DNA from 2 places in the Paenibacillus sp. FSL K6-1122 genome. Region 2 is predicted to be linked to the other one. Evidence: riboswitches for the same ligand, from Rfam matches in the RefSeq annotation. Region 2 holds a riboswitch; the other holds the start of a gene.
What was found. A riboswitch is a leader RNA that binds a small molecule or an ion and turns the genes downstream of it on or off. The one in region 2 is predicted to bind ZMP and ZTP.

Region 1: linked by a shared signal. The riboswitch ahead of NSQ20_RS08620 (DJ-1/PfpI family protein) and the one ahead of NSQ20_RS28960 (TIGR01440 family protein) in region 2 are both predicted to bind ZMP and ZTP.

Annotation. Positions count from the first base shown of each region.
Region 1 covers NZ_CP150272.1:1,913,466-1,922,307, forward strand. Annotated here, with positions in the region: gene NSQ20_RS08590 (class I SAM-dependent methyltransferase) at 1-353, shown strand, start outside; gene NSQ20_RS08595 (hypothetical protein) at 360-800, shown strand; gene NSQ20_RS08600 (hypothetical protein) at 822-1,361, shown strand; gene NSQ20_RS08605 (GNAT family N-acetyltransferase) at 1,370-1,909, shown strand; gene NSQ20_RS08610 (YfiT family bacillithiol transferase) at 1,957-2,481, shown strand; gene NSQ20_RS08615 (GNAT family N-acetyltransferase) at 2,515-3,030, shown strand; ZMP/ZTP riboswitch at 3,081-3,162, shown strand; gene NSQ20_RS08620 (DJ-1/PfpI family protein) at 3,223-3,831, shown strand; gene NSQ20_RS08625 (GNAT family N-acetyltransferase) at 3,836-4,309, shown strand; gene NSQ20_RS08630 (VOC family protein) at 4,485-4,868, shown strand; gene tnpA (IS200/IS605 family transposase) at 5,068-5,541, shown strand; gene NSQ20_RS08640 (class I SAM-dependent methyltransferase) at 5,816-6,562, shown strand; gene NSQ20_RS08645 (SDR family NAD(P)-dependent oxidoreductase) at 6,612-7,376, shown strand; gene NSQ20_RS08650 (response regulator transcription factor) at 7,568-8,257, shown strand; gene NSQ20_RS08655 (sensor histidine kinase) at 8,254-8,842, shown strand, end outside.
Region 2 covers NZ_CP150272.1:6,488,963-6,497,804, forward strand. Annotated here, with positions in the region: gene atpE (F0F1 ATP synthase subunit C) at 81-305, opposite strand; gene atpB (F0F1 ATP synthase subunit A) at 384-1,202, opposite strand; gene NSQ20_RS28935 (ATP synthase subunit I) at 1,248-1,625, opposite strand; gene NSQ20_RS28940 (AtpZ/AtpI family protein) at 1,618-1,872, opposite strand; gene wecB (UDP-N-acetylglucosamine 2-epimerase (non-hydrolyzing)) at 2,058-3,215, opposite strand; gene upp (uracil phosphoribosyltransferase) at 3,439-4,068, opposite strand; gene glyA (serine hydroxymethyltransferase) at 4,498-5,745, opposite strand; gene NSQ20_RS28960 (TIGR01440 family protein) at 6,002-6,595, opposite strand; ZMP/ZTP riboswitch at 6,737-6,818, opposite strand; gene NSQ20_RS28965 (low molecular weight protein arginine phosphatase) at 6,915-7,487, opposite strand; gene NSQ20_RS28970 (manganese efflux pump MntP family protein) at 7,546-8,106, opposite strand; gene NSQ20_RS28975 (L-threonylcarbamoyladenylate synthase) at 8,282-8,842, opposite strand, start outside.

The DNA of each region.
Region 1 (8,842 bases), 2.6 Mb from region 2:
AGCAATTTGGTTTGATCTATGATCGCAGAGGTCCAACTTCCATTATTGAGCATGGGAGATTGCTACAAAAGGGTGGAGTTATGATTGGTATTCATACGGATATAACAAAGGTACGTGAGCGTTTGGAAAGAAATGCATTTAAGGTGATCAAGATTGAGGAATATAACGAGGCACTTATGATTTTCTCGGATGAAAAAGAGTTTGCCATCTTTCTCTCCGATATCCCCGGAAACCCGGATTATACACAGCCTGAGTACCGGGAACAGCTGGAAGTCAAGCTGAAGGAGAACCAGGTTGATGGTAGAATTGCTGTAAGAGAATGCAAGTATATTTGGCAGGCCATAAGGAGCTGAAGCGGATTGAACACAGAATTTTCAGAACAGAAATATGGTGAAATGGGTGTCAAAACCAGCTTCGAGCAGATGGCGAACGGGGAACAAAAATATAAAATGATAACAGAAGACGGCAGTTATTATTGCAGAACCGTTGCCTCTTCCCACGGAGCATGGCAAAACAGTCATGTACATATCAATCTAACGGAGTTTTATGTGGTGCAAACCGGATGGATTGCGTATGCCAGTTATGGAGACGATCAGATGTTTTCGATTCGAGTGATGCGTGCAGGAGAGCACATCATTGTCCAACCTGGAATCCACCATAATATATACATGTCTGCACATAGCGCGATACATACCATCAAGCATGGATTGAATACATCCAGTGATTGGACGGCATCCCCTGAGTTGGATAGGTTAACTCAATCTTTAACAGAGAAGGAGCTACTCCAGAAGTATGATTAATTAGACGGGAGGATCAGACAGATGCGTAAAAGTACAATATTTTGGATTACGGGAGTAACGATAATTCTCTTGGTGACTCTGCTCATATACAGCTATGTTATTCCAAGTGTGAGTGCCCAGGATGTTGTGATGGCAGGCACAATCAGGCAGATTGATACGGATGTAGTTGAGGTAGAGTTAGAGATAACGCGAAAAAGAGAAGACAAGGATCAACATATGGTGTATCCCGTTGTCCCTGGATGGGAAGGGGTCACATTCACTGAAGAACAAGATGATGCGTGGTACATGCCTTCGTCTGTTGGCAGCTCCTATCTTGATCAAGTCATTCTGGAAAAGTATCTGAAGGCGCAGGGGATGACCATGAAATCAGCTGATAATCTGATAGGATTTGCGATACCTGATGAGATAGGGAGCTACAAGTTGCGGTTAACGCTCAGATCTTTGGATGGAACGACTCAGCCGCTTGAGAATCCCGTGGTGTATTATGTTCACAACGAGCATTTGTTAGGGAAGGATCTGAGTTGGGTTACGAGTGAGAATCTGGAGATCAATAAGGAGTAATCAGAATGATGAATGTATATGAATCGAATGAAATCACTGTACGTTTCTTGGACACAGAAGATGAACAACATCTGGTGAAGTGGCTGTCAGACCTGGAAGTTCTTCAATACTATGAAGGGCGTGATCGGCCGCATGATCTGGAACAGGTGAGAGAGCATTTTTACAATCAAAAAGATGATGCTACTCGTTGTATCGTTGAGTATGGAGGACATCCGATTGGATACATTCAGTTCTATGAGCTTGAGGAAGAAGAACGAACGGAGTATGGTTATGGAGACACGGATGAGATCATCTATGGAACGGATCAGTTTATTGGTGAGGTAGAATACTGGAATAAAGGCATTGGTACACAGTTGATGCAGTCCATGCTGGCTTATCTGATTAATGAAAAACAAGCCCGTAAAGTGGTTATGGACCCTCAATCCTGGAACTTAAGAGCGATATCCTGTTACGAGAAATGTGGTTTCCAAAAGATTAAGCTGTTGGAGAAACATGAGCAGCATGAAGGACAGATGCGAGACTGTTGGCTTATGGAATATGCCCTGTAGATCCTGTTTAAAGTTATTTGAATCATATAAACAAGGAGGAATAATGGATGGATGAAAGATTTCCGATAGGACCATTTGTACACACGGGTGAAGTTACTTTGGCACAACGGGAGAAGTGGATTCAGGACATTGCTGAGTTGCCTGAACGCGCACGAGAAGCGGTAAAGGGATTGAGTGAAGAGCAATTAAGTCTACCGTATCGAGAAGGTGGATGGATGCTCAAACAGGTTATTCACCACATGGCAGATAGCCATATGAACAGTATGATTCGTTTCAAGTTGGCGCTGACAGAGGATACACCAACGATTCGGCCTTATTATGAAGAGCGCTGGGCTGAACTGAGTGATTCAAGAGACCTGGATGTCGAATTCTCGCTTCAGATTCTGGATGCCCTCCATCGTCGTTGGGTGTTTCTGTTAAACGCGCTGACAGATGCAGATTATGCCAAACAATTTTATCATCCCTCATCGGAAGAAACGACAAGACTGGATTACAATCTGGGCATGTATGCTTGGCATGGCAAACACCATGTTGCTCACATCACATCGCTTCGGGATAGATTGGGAATATAGCTATTAGAAATATCTTTTAAGGAGGATTCATCAATGAGTGTACATATCAGACTATTAAATGAGAACGATCCTGTAATCATATCAAAGGCGTTTCAGGAGCAGGGTTGGGGGAGATCCCCTGAGCAGTATCTTCATTACTTGGCTGAACAACAGAATGGGGAACGCGTAACCTTGGTAGCCGAGTTGAATGGAGAATTTGCCGGATACGTGAATGTATTGTGGAATTCCAGCTACCCGTCTTTCAGGGAACAAGGCATTCCCGAAATTAACGATTTTAATGTACTAATGAAGTTCCAGCGCCAAGGTATTGGTTCACGGTTAATGGACCGAGCAGAGGAAGTTATTCTGGAACGAACGGATGTAGCAGGCATTGGTGTAGGTGTGTTTTCCGATTATGGCAAAGCGCAAGTTCTATATGCCCATCGCGGGTACATACCAGACGGTCACGGTGTATACAAACATGATCATTACATTCAGCCGGGTGAAGAAACGATTATGGACGACGATGTTGTACTTTATCTTACGAAGAAGTTAAAAGCCACGCAATAATTTCATAATATATACAATATGAAAGATGTCATGTATATTAGTTGTAAATATCTGTTATGTGTGACTGGCGTAAACGTGGAGTGAACCACGAGGGAGCACATATATTATATGCCGTACGCCTGGGCAAAGTGTTTGATCTTTTGATCAAACACTTTATTTATTATTCAGGGAACGAAAGGACTGGTGGCGGCAATGAAAATGGCGTTTGTTTTATTTGATGGAATGACAAGCATGGATTTAGCTGGATTTTATGAAGCTGTGACTTGGCTAGCGATTCTGAAAGCAAAGGAAAACGTATCATGGACATTCTGCGCAGATAAGGAGGAAATTTCGGATGACCGTGGGCTGAAAATGAAATCCGATGCAGTATTACCTCATCTAGGGGATTTTGACCTAGTATTTTTTCCTGGTGGATTATCAACTAGAACGCTTCGATTTGATGAGGATTTTATGCGATGGGTCCGAACGGCAGAAAATGTCACATATAAAATATCTATTTGTACCGGGGCTTTACTGTTGGGGGCAGCAGGTTTCCTGAATGGAAAAAGGGCTACTACCAACTCATCTGCTTATGATTTATTGAATCCTTATTGTGCAGAAGTAATCTCAGCGCGTGTAGTGCGTGATGGTAATACGGTAACGGGTGCGGGGGTTACGGCTTCCATTGACCTGGGACTATACTTGGTCGAAATGTTAACGTCTACGGAGATCGTCCTTCAAGTTCAACAAAAACTAGAGTATCCATATTATGAAGCTGGTAACTTAAAAGATGTCTACATGCACACTAAGGGTAGGGGATAAAAAGATGACTATTCGCCTTTTTCAAGCGATTGATCAGCCAGCAGTGCTGAAAATGATGACGGATCATGATTTTCAATTCCCTTCGTTTATACGCGATCAGTATCCTGCGCGCTGGGATATATTTTTAAAAATGACGGATGAACGTATCAGTGCTTATTATGTCATGGTTGACGAAGCAGATGTTGTCATAGGTCATGCTGGTTATATCTTTCATCCTACTGTTAACCGATATGAAATCGTTGGCGTTGTTACATGCAAATCACACCTTCGACAGGGAGTAGCACGTGGACTAATTACAAAAATATGTATAAAAATAGCTGAATTCGGCAGTGGTGATGTCATGCTTTACACACTTGATCATGAAGAAAATGAAGCAGCGCTCGTATTTTATGAACGAATGAATTTTCAAAAAGAAGGTGTTGATATGAATTATTATACCTCGGGGTTTCATAGACTTTCACTTGTTAAAACATTATAAGGGAACTTCAAAAAACTAATTGTAGTGGAAGCATAAAAGTGTACTTCAGTTTAAGCTGCATGGACTTGCAAAGAAAGATGATCAAAAAGCTGTCTTGCATGTTATACTCTATTGGAATTTGAGGAATGATAAGCAGGATGTTGAGAGATTAGATGATCAGAGGAGTGATTGATCCATGTTTAGCAAAGTCGGCCAGATTATGTTGTATGTCAACAATCAGGATGAATCACTGGAATTTTGGACGGAAGTTGCAGGATTCCACATTGTGGATGAAGTAAACCTTGATGAGGGCATGAGATGGATTGAGATTGCGCCTACTCCAGACTCGCAGACAAGCATTATACTCCATGACAAAGAGTTCGTTGAACGGATGTCGGCGGGTGTAAATCTGGGCACACCTTCGTTAATGTTCTTCACCGAAAATCTGGATCAGTTATATGCCGACTTGGCTGGTAAACATGTAACGGTTGGAGAGATTGTAGAGATGCCAACCGGGCGTGTTTTCAACTTTGCTGATAATGAAGGAAATTACTTTGCAGTTTTGGAACGGGCGAAGTAAGTTACAACTAACAGCACCATTGCAAGCGGTCGACATTCATGTCGGTCGTTTTTTTGTTATGGCTTTAGCCAGTTGAGTGCGTGAAACGCGCGAAACAAAAAACCACCCGCTATGCGGGTGGAGGGATCGAGGGTTTGACCACCAAGACCATTCCGATAAAATTGAGATGTTCAGGCTCAAAAGAAAGGAATGGTCTTAGATGGCAAACAAGAGCTATAGCCTAGCTCACACAAAGTGGATGTGCAAATACCACATTGTATTCACCCCGAAGTATAGACGGAAAGAAATCTATAATCAAGTGAGAAAAGATTTAATCGAAATTTTCAAACGTCTGTGTAAGTACAAGGGAGTAGAAATTATAGAAGGTCACATGATGCCCGATCATGTTCACATGTTGGTAGCGATTCCACCGAAAATGGCAGTCTCCACGTTCATGGGATATCTAAAGGGGAAAAGTTCACTAATGATATTCGAGAAGCATGCCCAGCTCAAGTATAAATATGGCAATCGAAAGTTTTGGGCAGAAGGGTACTATGTGAGTACAGTGGGTCTAAATGAAGCAACGGTAAGAAAGTATATTCGTGAACAAGAAGCACATGATCAAGCGTTAGATAAGCTGAGTGTAAAAGAATACGAAGATCCATTCAGCAGTAATCGGAGCAAAAAGAAGTAAAACCAGTTTAACTGGTGAGTGAAAGTGACAAATAACACTGAGCCTGAACAGCCCTGCTGTCAGGCTAGCGTCTTTAGGCGCAGTTTGGCAACAGGGGGTTATACCCCAAGAGCAAACCACCCGTTGGACGGGTGGTCCTGATTGGGAAAAAGTTTCTATTTTGGAGTAGAAAAACGCAAGAAAAATAGAGAACTACTGGGTAAAAATGTTATAATAGAGTGTGGCTGATTTATTGAAAATGACGAGGAGTGAATAGTCTGAAATGAAGGTTTGAATGGAGCAGTTAAGGAGGAATGTGGTTGTGGAAAAGACGATTAAAAGTGTACAGGATCTATATGATATGCTCGATGCGGATTTCAGATCTGCCAAGCAGTTTTGGGAACCTTTCTATGAGGATCGGAACAGACCAATCCCCTTTTTCCCAAACAAACCGGATGAGAATCTGGTAGCGCATGTGAACGAAGGTGTGCTGAGCGGCGGCAAGGCACTGGAACTGGGGTGTGGCCCGGGCAGAAATGCGTTGTATTTAACCCGCCAAGGATATCAGGTAGATGCTTATGATCTTTCGGAGACAGCTATTGCTTGGGCTAAAGAGAGGGCGGCAGAGGAGCAACTGGACGTGCATTTTGAATGTCGATCTGTGTTCGAATTATCCCCAGAGCAAGAATATGATCTTGTCTACGACTCGGGTTGTCTGCACCATCTGTTGCCACATCAGCGCATTCCCTACATAGAGATGATCCACAATGCACTCCAGCCTGGAGGATACTTTGGAATGACTTGTTTTGCTCCTGGTTTTGGCGGTATTGGTGGGCCTGAGATCGTTATGAATGATTGGCAGGTGTATCAAGAGAAGTCGATGCGCGGTGGTCTTGCGTTCACGGAGGAGAAGCTTCGCTACATGCTGGAAGATGGCTTTGAATGTGTGGAGTTCCGTGCAATGAAGTCGCTGGAGCAACATGAACCGTATTTTGGTGTACCTTTTCTCTGGGCCACGTTGTGGAGAAAGAAAAACTCGTAAGAATAGTGAAATAAACATGCATTGAAAATAGAGGAGGAGTGGTATCGGAATGGGAACAGAAACAGGAAAAAGACACTTTATTATTACAGGCACATCCAAAGGGATCGGTTTACAACTTGCAGAGTTATTATTGGCTAAGGGGGATTACGTTTACGGTATTTCACGCGGGGGTTCGGATCTGTTGGAATCAAGCGAGGAATGGAGCGGGCGTTACCGCCATGTTCAGTATGATCTTGCCGACCTGAATGGGATCGATGATTTGATTACACGCATATTGGACCAAATACCTTCTCAGGAAGCTGAATTCATTGGACTCATTAATAATGCAGCGATGCTGGAGCCTCTAAAACCTATCGATCAATGCAGTGCGGCAGAGATAAGTCAGAGTCTTAACATCAGCCTCGCAGCACCAATGATATTAAGTTCCTCTTTTATTCAACAAACAAATCATCTGTCCGCCAGACGTAAAATTGTCAATCTCTCATCGGGTTCGGGAAGTTATCCCGCGCCTTCAATGGCAGTGTACTGTACATCCAAGGCAGGTATGAACATGTTCACCCAATGCGTATCTTTGGAGCAAACGGGCCAACAGAACCCTGTTGAGATTATTGCTTTTGATCCGGGGATGGTCGATACGGAATTGCAGGCTGTTGCACGAGGCAAAAGTGCAGAGGAGTTCGCTCTTGCAGGTATGTTCAATCAAGTATATGAAGCAGGACAATTAAGATCGCCACGAGACGTAGCGATGCAGTTGATCGAGCGGATGGACGCACAGAGTGATGCAAGCCATGTAATACACACTATTGAGAGCTAATAGGATATACGTATTTCGGCTTGTTATCTTTACGAAGTATGGATACCTTTTGATATAAGCCCAACTTCCCTGTACACTGGAATCAGCGATCGGAAGAACGATTCGTAACGGTAAAGGTGATCCTGCAACAACGGAGTCTAATTACCTTTATTCAACCTCAACCTTAGAAGATCAGAAACGTGGTGAATCTCTTGTTTAAAATTATGCTCATTGAAGACGACGAGTCGTTATTCAGTGAAATCAAGGAACGTTTGTCCCAATGGTCATATGATGTGTATGGTGTGCAGGATTTTGGAAAGGTATTGCAGGAGTACAGCGTAATTCAGCCGCAACTGGTCATTATAGATATTCAGTTACCCCAATATGACGGGTTCCATTGGTGCCGGATCATTCGTTCGCACTCTAATGTGCCGATTATCTTTTTGTCCTCACGGGATCATCCTGCGGATATGGTCATGTCCATGCATTTGGGTGCAGACGATTTTATCCAGAAGCCTTTTCACTTCGATGTATTGATTGCCAAGATCCAAGCGACTTTGCGGAGGGTGTACAACTATAATACAGAGCATATTGAACTTCGAACCTGGCGCGGTGCCACTATTGAATATGTGAAAAATACACTGACCTGCGGGGATGAATCTGTCCTGTTGACCAAAAATGAGATGTTCATCCTTAAAGTGCTGGTCGAGCATAAAAATCAGATTGTTACCCGTGAGGACCTCATACGGAGCTTGTGGGATCATGAGCATTTCGTGAGTGACAACACGCTGACGGTTAACGTCAATCGGTTACGGAAGAAGCTTGAACCCATCGGATTGGAGCGTTACATTGAAACCAAAGTAGGTCAGGGGTACATGGCAACGGAAGAGGCAGAAGCATGATCGGAAAGTACATAAGAGAAAGGGCTAGTTGGTTATGGCTACTGATAAGCATGCAACTTATTATTTTATTGGTGGCCTATCTGGACTCGTCCATTCCATTCCAATCTGTGGTGTATATCGTAGGACTGAATGTGGTGGTATGCCTTGTTTTTATCTGGGCGAGATACCTGAAAGAGACCCGTTTCTATAAAAAGTTGAGCATCTGGGATCATACCTATGATCTGGGAGAACTTGATATCGCCGAAAGTCCATATGAGCAGATTGTACATGAGGCCGTCAGTTCCCAGACACAGCGGTATCGTAAGGAGTCTTCACATCATTTTATCGCTCTGGAACAGGAGAAGGACGAGATGTTGTCCTGGATTCATGAGGTGAAGACCCCACTGACTGCGTTGCAACTGATGATCGAGCGCTTGCCAGATGACAAGTTACAGAGCCAAATGACATATGAATGGTTACGAATTCATCAGTTGCTGGATCAGCAGCTTCATCAGAAGCGTATTCCGTTTATGCATAATGATCTGTTCATCGAAGAGACGGAACTTGAACCAGTATTGAATAGCGAGATACGAGCGTTGAAATCGT
Region 2 (8,842 bases):
CGTCATCCGTTAGAACGGACATTACCTAAAAAGAAGGCGCGGATGGCTATGGCCTTCCCCGCCAAACCTTTAAAATTTGATTAAGCCATACCGTAGAACATGAACGCGAGTACCACACCGATGATCGGCAATACCTCGATCAAACCTACACCGATAAACATTGTTGTTTGAAGAGTGGATTTTGCTTCCGGTTGACGGGCAATACCTTCCACCGTTTTGCTGATTACCATACCGTTACCAATACCTGCGCCAAACGCGCCCAGTCCTGCAACAATTGCTGCTGCGATTAATGCCATTGCTCCCATTTGTATATCCTCCTTAAAATGATAAATCGAATTTTTTATTGTTCAGCCTGGTGAAGAAATCTTCGTAGGGCTTGAAACTTAATGCTCGTCATGCGTCTCGATGCTCTGTGAAATGTACACCATCATCAAGATAACAAACACAAATGCCTGGATCGCGCCGATAAAGATACTAAAGCCTTGCCACACCATAAGTAGCGGAATCGCTGCAATAGCACCAAACACTTTGAATGTGGTCAGTTTCAGGATCGTTGCGATCAGTACCTCACCCGCGAAGATATTCGCGAATAGACGCATACCGTGTGTCAACAGCTTGGATGCCGTCTCAATCAAGTTGATTGGCAAGAACAAGGCGAATGGCTTGAAGTAATGCTGGAGATATCCTTTTGTGTTACGGAACAATCCAAGTCCATGAGATACAAGGAACGCTACAAGAGCTAGTCCCATCGTTACAGACAAGTCGGCTGTTGGTGATTTCCACCAGGCCAGTTCAACGTGTGGGTGTGCTTCAGGGTCCTTGGCATGCGCTTTTTCAAACGCCTCCACCGCTGTAACAATCGGCTTACCGAATACCTGTGCCTGATTAACATCTGTTACCTCAGATACAGCCACGAGCGGAAGGCCGAGCATGTTCCCTACAAAAATGAACATAATCATGGAAAGAGCGAGAGAGATAAAATGTTTACCTTTCTTCATATCCATTGTGCTGGAAATCAGATTGCGGACGAATTCTACTGCCCACTCCATAAAATTTTGCAGCTTGCCGGGATTTTCAACGGATAATCTCCGTGTTGCCAGTACAGCAAAAATAAAAACAATTGCACCTGTAACTACCAGCATCAACAGAACCGATAGATCCAGTCGAAATCCGCCAAGCATAATAATTGGAGCTTCATGCATATTTTTCTCACCCCTTTCTCGACTTGAAAGCTGCAGCCCTTAACATCATTCTGCTCTGCGGGAATAGACAATCCCTATAATCAATAAGGAATATTGTGCAATGACGAGACCGCCTGCAACCGCATATGTATTGAAGTACTGCGGAAAGCGCATCGATATGAATATACCGAGCACAGCGAATGCCGCTCTTGTCAAAAATCCCAAGTTGACACGCTTCAAGTTACCTTCTGCCGCATCATCAGACATTTTCCTTACTTTGTAGCCCAGGTAAAATGCATTGATCCAGCTAACTCCTGTACCCAGGGCCAGTCCCAAAGCAATTGTCTCCACACGTGGCATAAAGGCCGCTGCGAGAAAACAAATCATAAGAAAGTACATGACGAAAACAGTCATCGATCTGCGGTATCTGGTTAGTTCACTCATCACTTTCCCCCATGATTTTTTTCGCGATAAAGTAGATGCTTACACCGCCTGCCGCAAGAAAAAAGAGAACGCTTACGGCGATCCATATTCCGTTACCTCCGATGGTCTTGTCCAACCAGGAGCCAGCGTAATATCCGGCAACAGCGAGAATGGCAATCTCGATCCCAAAAGCTGTCACGAGTCCCATCGCTTTCCATACATTATCGTCATGGTTACGGGATGAATTTGGTTTGTTCGAATCGGCCATTTTCCACGCCACCCTTGCAATCCCAGTTAATTTTACTGAATGATGAGAGCCTTTGTCAATTGAATGATTTTAGCGTTTTAAAGGGGGAAACGACGGGAATACAGACCCTCAAAGCCCATAAACCCGCGTAAACCGTACAGTTTAACTGTATGCTTGCCCTTTATAAATCCGTCAGAAAAAATGTATTATTTTTTGAATTTTCTGTGAAATGATTCCGGACGTTCACTATTTACACCGAAATGATGCAAAATCGCATTGACAATTCTTTCCGAAGCATGTCCATCACCGTATGGATTGGCAGCCTGGCTCATGCTTGCATACAGGGTTTTGTCTGTGAGCAGAGCTTTGGTCCGTTCATACACACGTTCCTCTTCGGTACCTACCAATTCCAGCGTTCCGGCTTCAATACCTTCCGGGCGTTCTGTTGTATCGCGCAATACGAGCACAGGCACACCAAACGAAGGTGCTTCTTCCTGCAAACCGCCTGAATCGGTCAAAATCAAGTGAGTGTGCGGGTAAAAGTTATGCAAATCCACCACGTCTAGTGGATCAATTAATTGAATACGGGGATGATTCCCCAAGATCGCGTGAGCCGGCTCCTTCACAGCAGGACTTGGATGCACCGGGTACACGATGGCAATATCTTCGAATTCGTCGGCAATCCGTTTGACGGCCTGGAAAATGTTGCGGTGAGGCTCGCCTTGAGATTCACGGCGATGAGCTGTCATCAGCACAAGGCGTTTGCCTTGGGCCCAATCAAGTACCGGGTGTGTGTAGTCCTCCCGTACAGTATATTGAAACACATCTGTTACCGTGTTGCCTGTGACGTACGTACTAGACTCCGATTTATTTTCTTTGGCAAGATTGGAAGAAGACCAATCCGTAGGCGCAAAGTGTAGATCAGCCAGTACTCCCGTCAGCTGACGGTTCATCTCTTCCGGATATGGAGACAGCTTGTTCCACGTCCGCAGCCCCGCTTCCACATGTCCTACCTGAATCTGTTGCAGGAATGCTGCGTAGCTCGCTACAAAGGTAGTTAATGTATCCCCGTGAACCAGTACAATATCCGGCTTAGCTTCGGCTAACACTGGCTCCAGACCGCCAAGAACACGAATTGTAATTTCATTCAATGTCTGACGGTCCTTCATCACATCCAGATCATAATCGGGATGAATGTCGAAAACTTCAAGTACCTGATCCAACATCTGGCGATGCTGCGCAGTTACGCAAACAATAGATTCAATAGACTCAGGGTGTTTCTGCAATTCCAAAATAAGCGGAGCCATCTTGATGGCTTCCGGACGCACCCCGAAGATCGTCATGACTTTAATTTTGTTGGACATTCGAACAAAGCCCCTTTTCTATATGTTCATGTTCAAAAAGTCCGGTTTTCAGTACCAAGAATATGGAATGAAGCTAGAAATGGAGTAGCGGAGCGTAGGGAAAACTACGTGAGCAACGGACATTTCGGCTGAATTTCATATTCGATGCCGATGATGCCCTTGGGCATCCTTCGTAATCAAAATTGGACTTTTTGAACAACCTCTTACAAAGCATGCGATATACTTATTTAGTGCCGTATAGACGGTCTCCTGCATCTCCAAGCCCTGGAACGATATAACCATGATCATCCAGACGGTCGTCCAATGCTGCTACATAGATGTCCACATCGGGATGTGCATCTTGCACAGCTTTTACGCCTTCCGGTGCTGCAACCAGGTTCATCATTTTGATTTGGGTACAGCCACGTTTTTTGAGCACGTCAATAGCTGCAATTGCCGAACCACCCGTTGCCAGCATCGGATCAATTACAATCAATTGACGCTCTGTTACGTCTGTAGGCAGTTTGGTGTAGTATTCTACCGGTTGCAGTGTTTCCGGGTCACGGAACAGACCCACATGTCCAACTTTTGCCGCTGGCAACAATTTCACAACGCCATCCAGCATTCCGAGTCCTGCACGTAGAATCGGCACCAGTCCGAGCATACGTCCAGAGATGACTTTACCTTGTGTTGCAGCTACAGGTGTCTGTACATCAATCGTTTCCAGTTCAACATCTCTTGTAATCTCATAAGCCATCAACGTTGCTACTTCATCCACCAATTCACGAAAATCTTTCGTATTCGTACGCATGTCGCGTATAAACGTCAGTTTGTGTTGAATCAAAGGGTGATCACATATTACTAATTTTCCCATCTAATTTGTCCCTCCGGTAAGTTCTTCATGTTCAGCATTTCCAAATATACCTAGCCACCATTCATGGGCTCGATAAATCCTGTATATTATATCATCACCAACAACGAATTACACCATCAAAGGGCACCCAATCATTACAGATTACCGAATCCTATAAAAAACAGGACCGGAAAATGATCCATCCGGTCCTGTTTTGCTCCTGCTGTTATGTCGTTGAGAAAATGAAAATGATGAATACAATGGCACTCCGCCTACAGAATGATCCTTCGATCGCTGTTATCCCCAGATTTTTTTTATTCTCCTTTTAACAAGGGAAAAATCCGGGGATAAAGGCGAGCGCTTCGCTTCTGCGGTCTCATTCTGTCTGCTTCGTTTTTTTGTATCCCATTTTAAGAACATCTCAAATACAAACAGCATGAGCAAAGTTTTTTAGTATTTAAGATCGGTATAGAGCGGGAATTGGTCTGTCAGTGCAGTCACTTCTGCACGAGCTTCATCCAGCTTCGCTGTATCTTTTGGATTTTTCAGCGTTTTGGCAATGATCTTACCGATCGCTACCATCGCTTCTTCGTTCATGCCACGGGAAGTTGCAGCAGGTGTACCAATTCGAATACCACTCGTTACAAACGGGCTTGTAGGGTCGAATGGAATTGCATTTTTGTTCACGGTAATACCGATGGAATCAAGCACATGCTCAGCTTCCTTACCTGTGATGTTCACACTGCGTGTGTCGATCAGCATCAAGTGGTTATCTGTACCACCAGATACGATGTTCAATCCTTCAGCGATCAGTGTTTCAGCCAGAACCTGTGCGTTTTTTACGACATTCTCAGCATACGTTTTGAACGAAGGTTGCAAAGCTTCTCCGAATGCTACCGCTTTGGAAGCGATCACGTGCATCAGAGGTCCACCTTGGGAACCTGGGAATACGGCTTTATCAATCGCTGCTGCCCACGCTTTGCGGCACAGAATCATACCACCACGAGGTCCACGCAGCGTTTTGTGTGTAGTTGTTGTTACGAAATGCGCATGTGGAACCGGGTTTGGATGCAAACCAGCAGCAACCAGTCCTGCGATGTGAGCCATGTCCACCATGAACAAAGCGCCTACATCATTGGCGATGGAAGCTAGCTTTTCAAAATCAATGGTACGCGGATATGCACTTGCGCCTGCAACGATCAGACGAGGACGGTGTTTGAAAGCCGCTTTGCGTACTTCATCATAATCAATCAGGAATGTATCTTCCTGTACGCCGTATGCTACAAAGTTGTACAGCAAACCAGATGCGTTAACCGGGCTACCGTGTGTGAGGTGTCCACCATGGGCAAGGTTCATACCAAGTACAGTATCACCAGGTTTCAACGCTGCAAGATAAACTGCCATGTTCGCTTGTGCACCGGAGTGAGGTTGAACATTCACGTGTTCTGCTCCGAACAATTCTTTTGCACGATCACGCGCGATGTCTTCAACGATGTCCACATGCTCACAACCGCCATAGTAACGTTTACCTGGATATCCTTCAGCGTACTTGTTGGTCAGAACAGATCCCATTGCTTCGATTACTGCTTCACTTACGATGTTCTCGGATGCGATCAGTTCGATGTTGTTCTGTTGACGTTTCAGTTCAAGATTCATCGCTTCCAGTACTGCCGGGTCATTCTTGCGCAATTGTTCCATGATTAAATTCCTCCCAGTTATAAGTGAAGTTATAAAGTGAAACTAATGTTTACACGAAAACGGCGAGTGCAACACCAATCTGAAGAAACGAAGTGGTCGCCTAGAAGCTTTCTTTAGAAAGCTACTCCGGAAGCATAGGCTATCACCGGATTTCCCCTTTTAAATAGGGAATTAAAAAATCTGGGGATAACAGCGATCGGAAGATGGTGATGCAATCAAAGTCAGGAGTGTAACCCAATTAGTCTCGCTTTATATGTTAGTCACAAAATGTCGAATCTGGTTGTTCTTCCATACGATACACCGCGCGTTCGCCGCCAATCAACTTCGGACGGGTCAACGCTGTGGTTACACGAGCATCTCCAACATAGCGAAGCGCTGTACGATAGGGTACGGCTACATGCCGGAGATGCATCCCAATCATCGTCTCCCCAATGTCCAGTCCCGCATGGGCCTGCACATGTTCAGCCAGGCATGGATCGGTCAGCGAACGATATGCTGCGGATGCCATTGAACCTCCGGCCTTGGGCACGGGTACTGCACCAACCTCGGTCAATCCAAGTCGAGTAAGCACAGAACGTTCCATTACCAGCGCACGGTTCAGATGCTCACAACATTGGAATACCGTGTCAAAACCGAACTCTTCCTGCACCTCGCGTATACCCGCAAGAAGCTGCTGCGCCACTTCAATGGCACCACTCGTACCAATCCGAGCGCCTGCGACTTCACTTGTGCTTGTACCGATCACAACGATCTGTCCAGGCCCAAGCTGTCCGGCAAGCGCCAGTTCATGCAGAATAGACGCGGTCTGTTCCTGCAATCCGGGTTGTTCCGAATCTAACTCTATAGTCATCCTATTATCGCCTCCCGATAAAATCATGCCCGCTAACTCTTGGTTGTCCTTCGTATTCTTGCACGGCATCTCAGGTACTATTATAGCGAATAATCAGATGAAAGACGAAAAAAAGAGCAGTCTGCGGGTAACGCAGAATTGCTCTTTTGCCCAGGCGACCGGCCGTTTGTTCCGGTGCTCCATCGTGGTTATGCCCACTTCGTCGCCAGTTACACCGGATCCCTGTTTTCCCCTTCATCATAAAACAACCCGCGGCTAAAATCAACGGTTAATTTACATCACGTGTCCTATTTCTATAACCTGCCTCGCAGGATCAGAATTATCCCAGCTTATCCAAAAGCCGGTCCAATGCCGTCCGAATCTCAGCTGCAGCTATATTGTAATCATCACGACTTCCTCCAAACGGATCGGAGATGTCGAAACTTGGAATTCGTTGTCTAATCTCAATGGCTCGCTCACGCTCCGATGCCAGGATCTCTTGGCCAAGGGCACGTTTCATCTCAAGCGTTGCAAACAGGCTGTCCAACTCCTGAACATCACTTAATACCTGTTCATCATCCTCCACATATTCTTTCAATGTATAGGTTTTGTGGACTGAATCGGGAAAAACCTGCATGACATGTTGCTTATGACTCCGTGTTAATGTAAGAACCAGATCGGCCCAACCTACCAGGTTAGAGCTAAGCTGTGTGGAATGAGGTGGACCTTCAACGTTATGATCTCTCAAAACTGCTTCAGCATGTCGGGAGATCGGCATACCCGACGTTGCTGCCACACCTGCGGAGCGAACCTCTACCTGAATGCCACGCTCCGATGCCAATTTTCGCAAAAGCCCCTCTGCCATGGGGCTGCGGCACGTATTTCCTGTACACACGAATAAAATATGTTTCATTGTGTTAGCCTCCCCATTTTACATATGATGCGAATGATATGATATCTCAAGTTTTATTCTAAAATATAAACAAAAGTCCAAACGCAAGCAAGATTGCGCCACCAATAGCTTCGCCGTAATCCCCGAGATTCTGACTCACCCGACGGCCTAATAACAGCCCCATAACCGACATCACCCCGCCACAAACGCCGAAAGCAAGTACGGTCAAGATCAGATCACTGCTAAACATCCCTAAGGATACGCCAACGGAGAATGAATCCACACTTACGCTGAGGGAGAACAAAACAACGCCGAGCAGGGAACGGTGGTCCACCAGCTTTGTATCGCCTTCACGGAATGCATTCAGAATCATATGAGCACCCAGCAAAACAAGCAATCCACCTGCCGCATACGTCGTAATGTCACCGAGCAGGGAGCTGACGTATTTGCCCATATACATGCCGATGAGCGGCATGATGATATGAAATAGCGCCGTTACAATACTGATTCGCAATACATCCCGCAGCCGAATGCCCTTCATGCCAATTCCGATCCCGAGTGAGAACGCATCGAGGCCAAGCGCAATAGCCATGATCAAAATGGTTACCAACTGCCCTACATGGACAGACACATCCCACATCCCCATACCCCCAAGTCACGTAAAGGTTCTTGTACACGATATGCGGACAAGGACCTAAACATGACCGATGAAAGGCAAACGGCGACGGATCTCTGGTCAGATGCTGGCTTTATAGAATCTTGATTTTGTTTTGGAAAAAGAGTGATTACTCTCCTGACTGTATGATCAGGAGAGGTTATGAGGGTTGCTGGTTGCCAACTTGTATGAGTTGGTTCCCCGCAGCCTTGAGCAGCCGATTCATGACGGCTGCTCCCAGCCCTTCGCGTGAGCAGGCTTCAGCCACAATATATGTGGCGCCTTGCTCATCGCAACTGCGCAGCGCGGCGTATAGCCGGCGCGCTGCTTCTTCCAGCTCGCTGGCATCGCCCAGCGAGAACACGGCATCGGCGCGGTACTGCTCCGCGTGCTCGGCGAACGCCAGCACAGCGGTGCGCTCTCCGCGCTGCGCCGCCTCTGCGAGGGCGGCGCAGATCCAGGCCGCCACCGCTGTGGGCGGCCCCTCTACCACGCACAGCGCCCCTGCGGGTGCGTAGTGCGTGTACTTCATGCCCGGCGAGCGCGGCGCCGGGCTGCCCACGCCATCGGCCCCCTCCGCGAGTAGCGCGGGGTCCGTGGCGACACGGGCGGCAACGGCGGACAATTGTTCCGCCGTAATGCCGCCAGGGCGCAGGATGGTGACGGTACCGTCGTCACCGACCTGCACAACCGTGGACTCGACGCCCACCCCGGTGGGGCC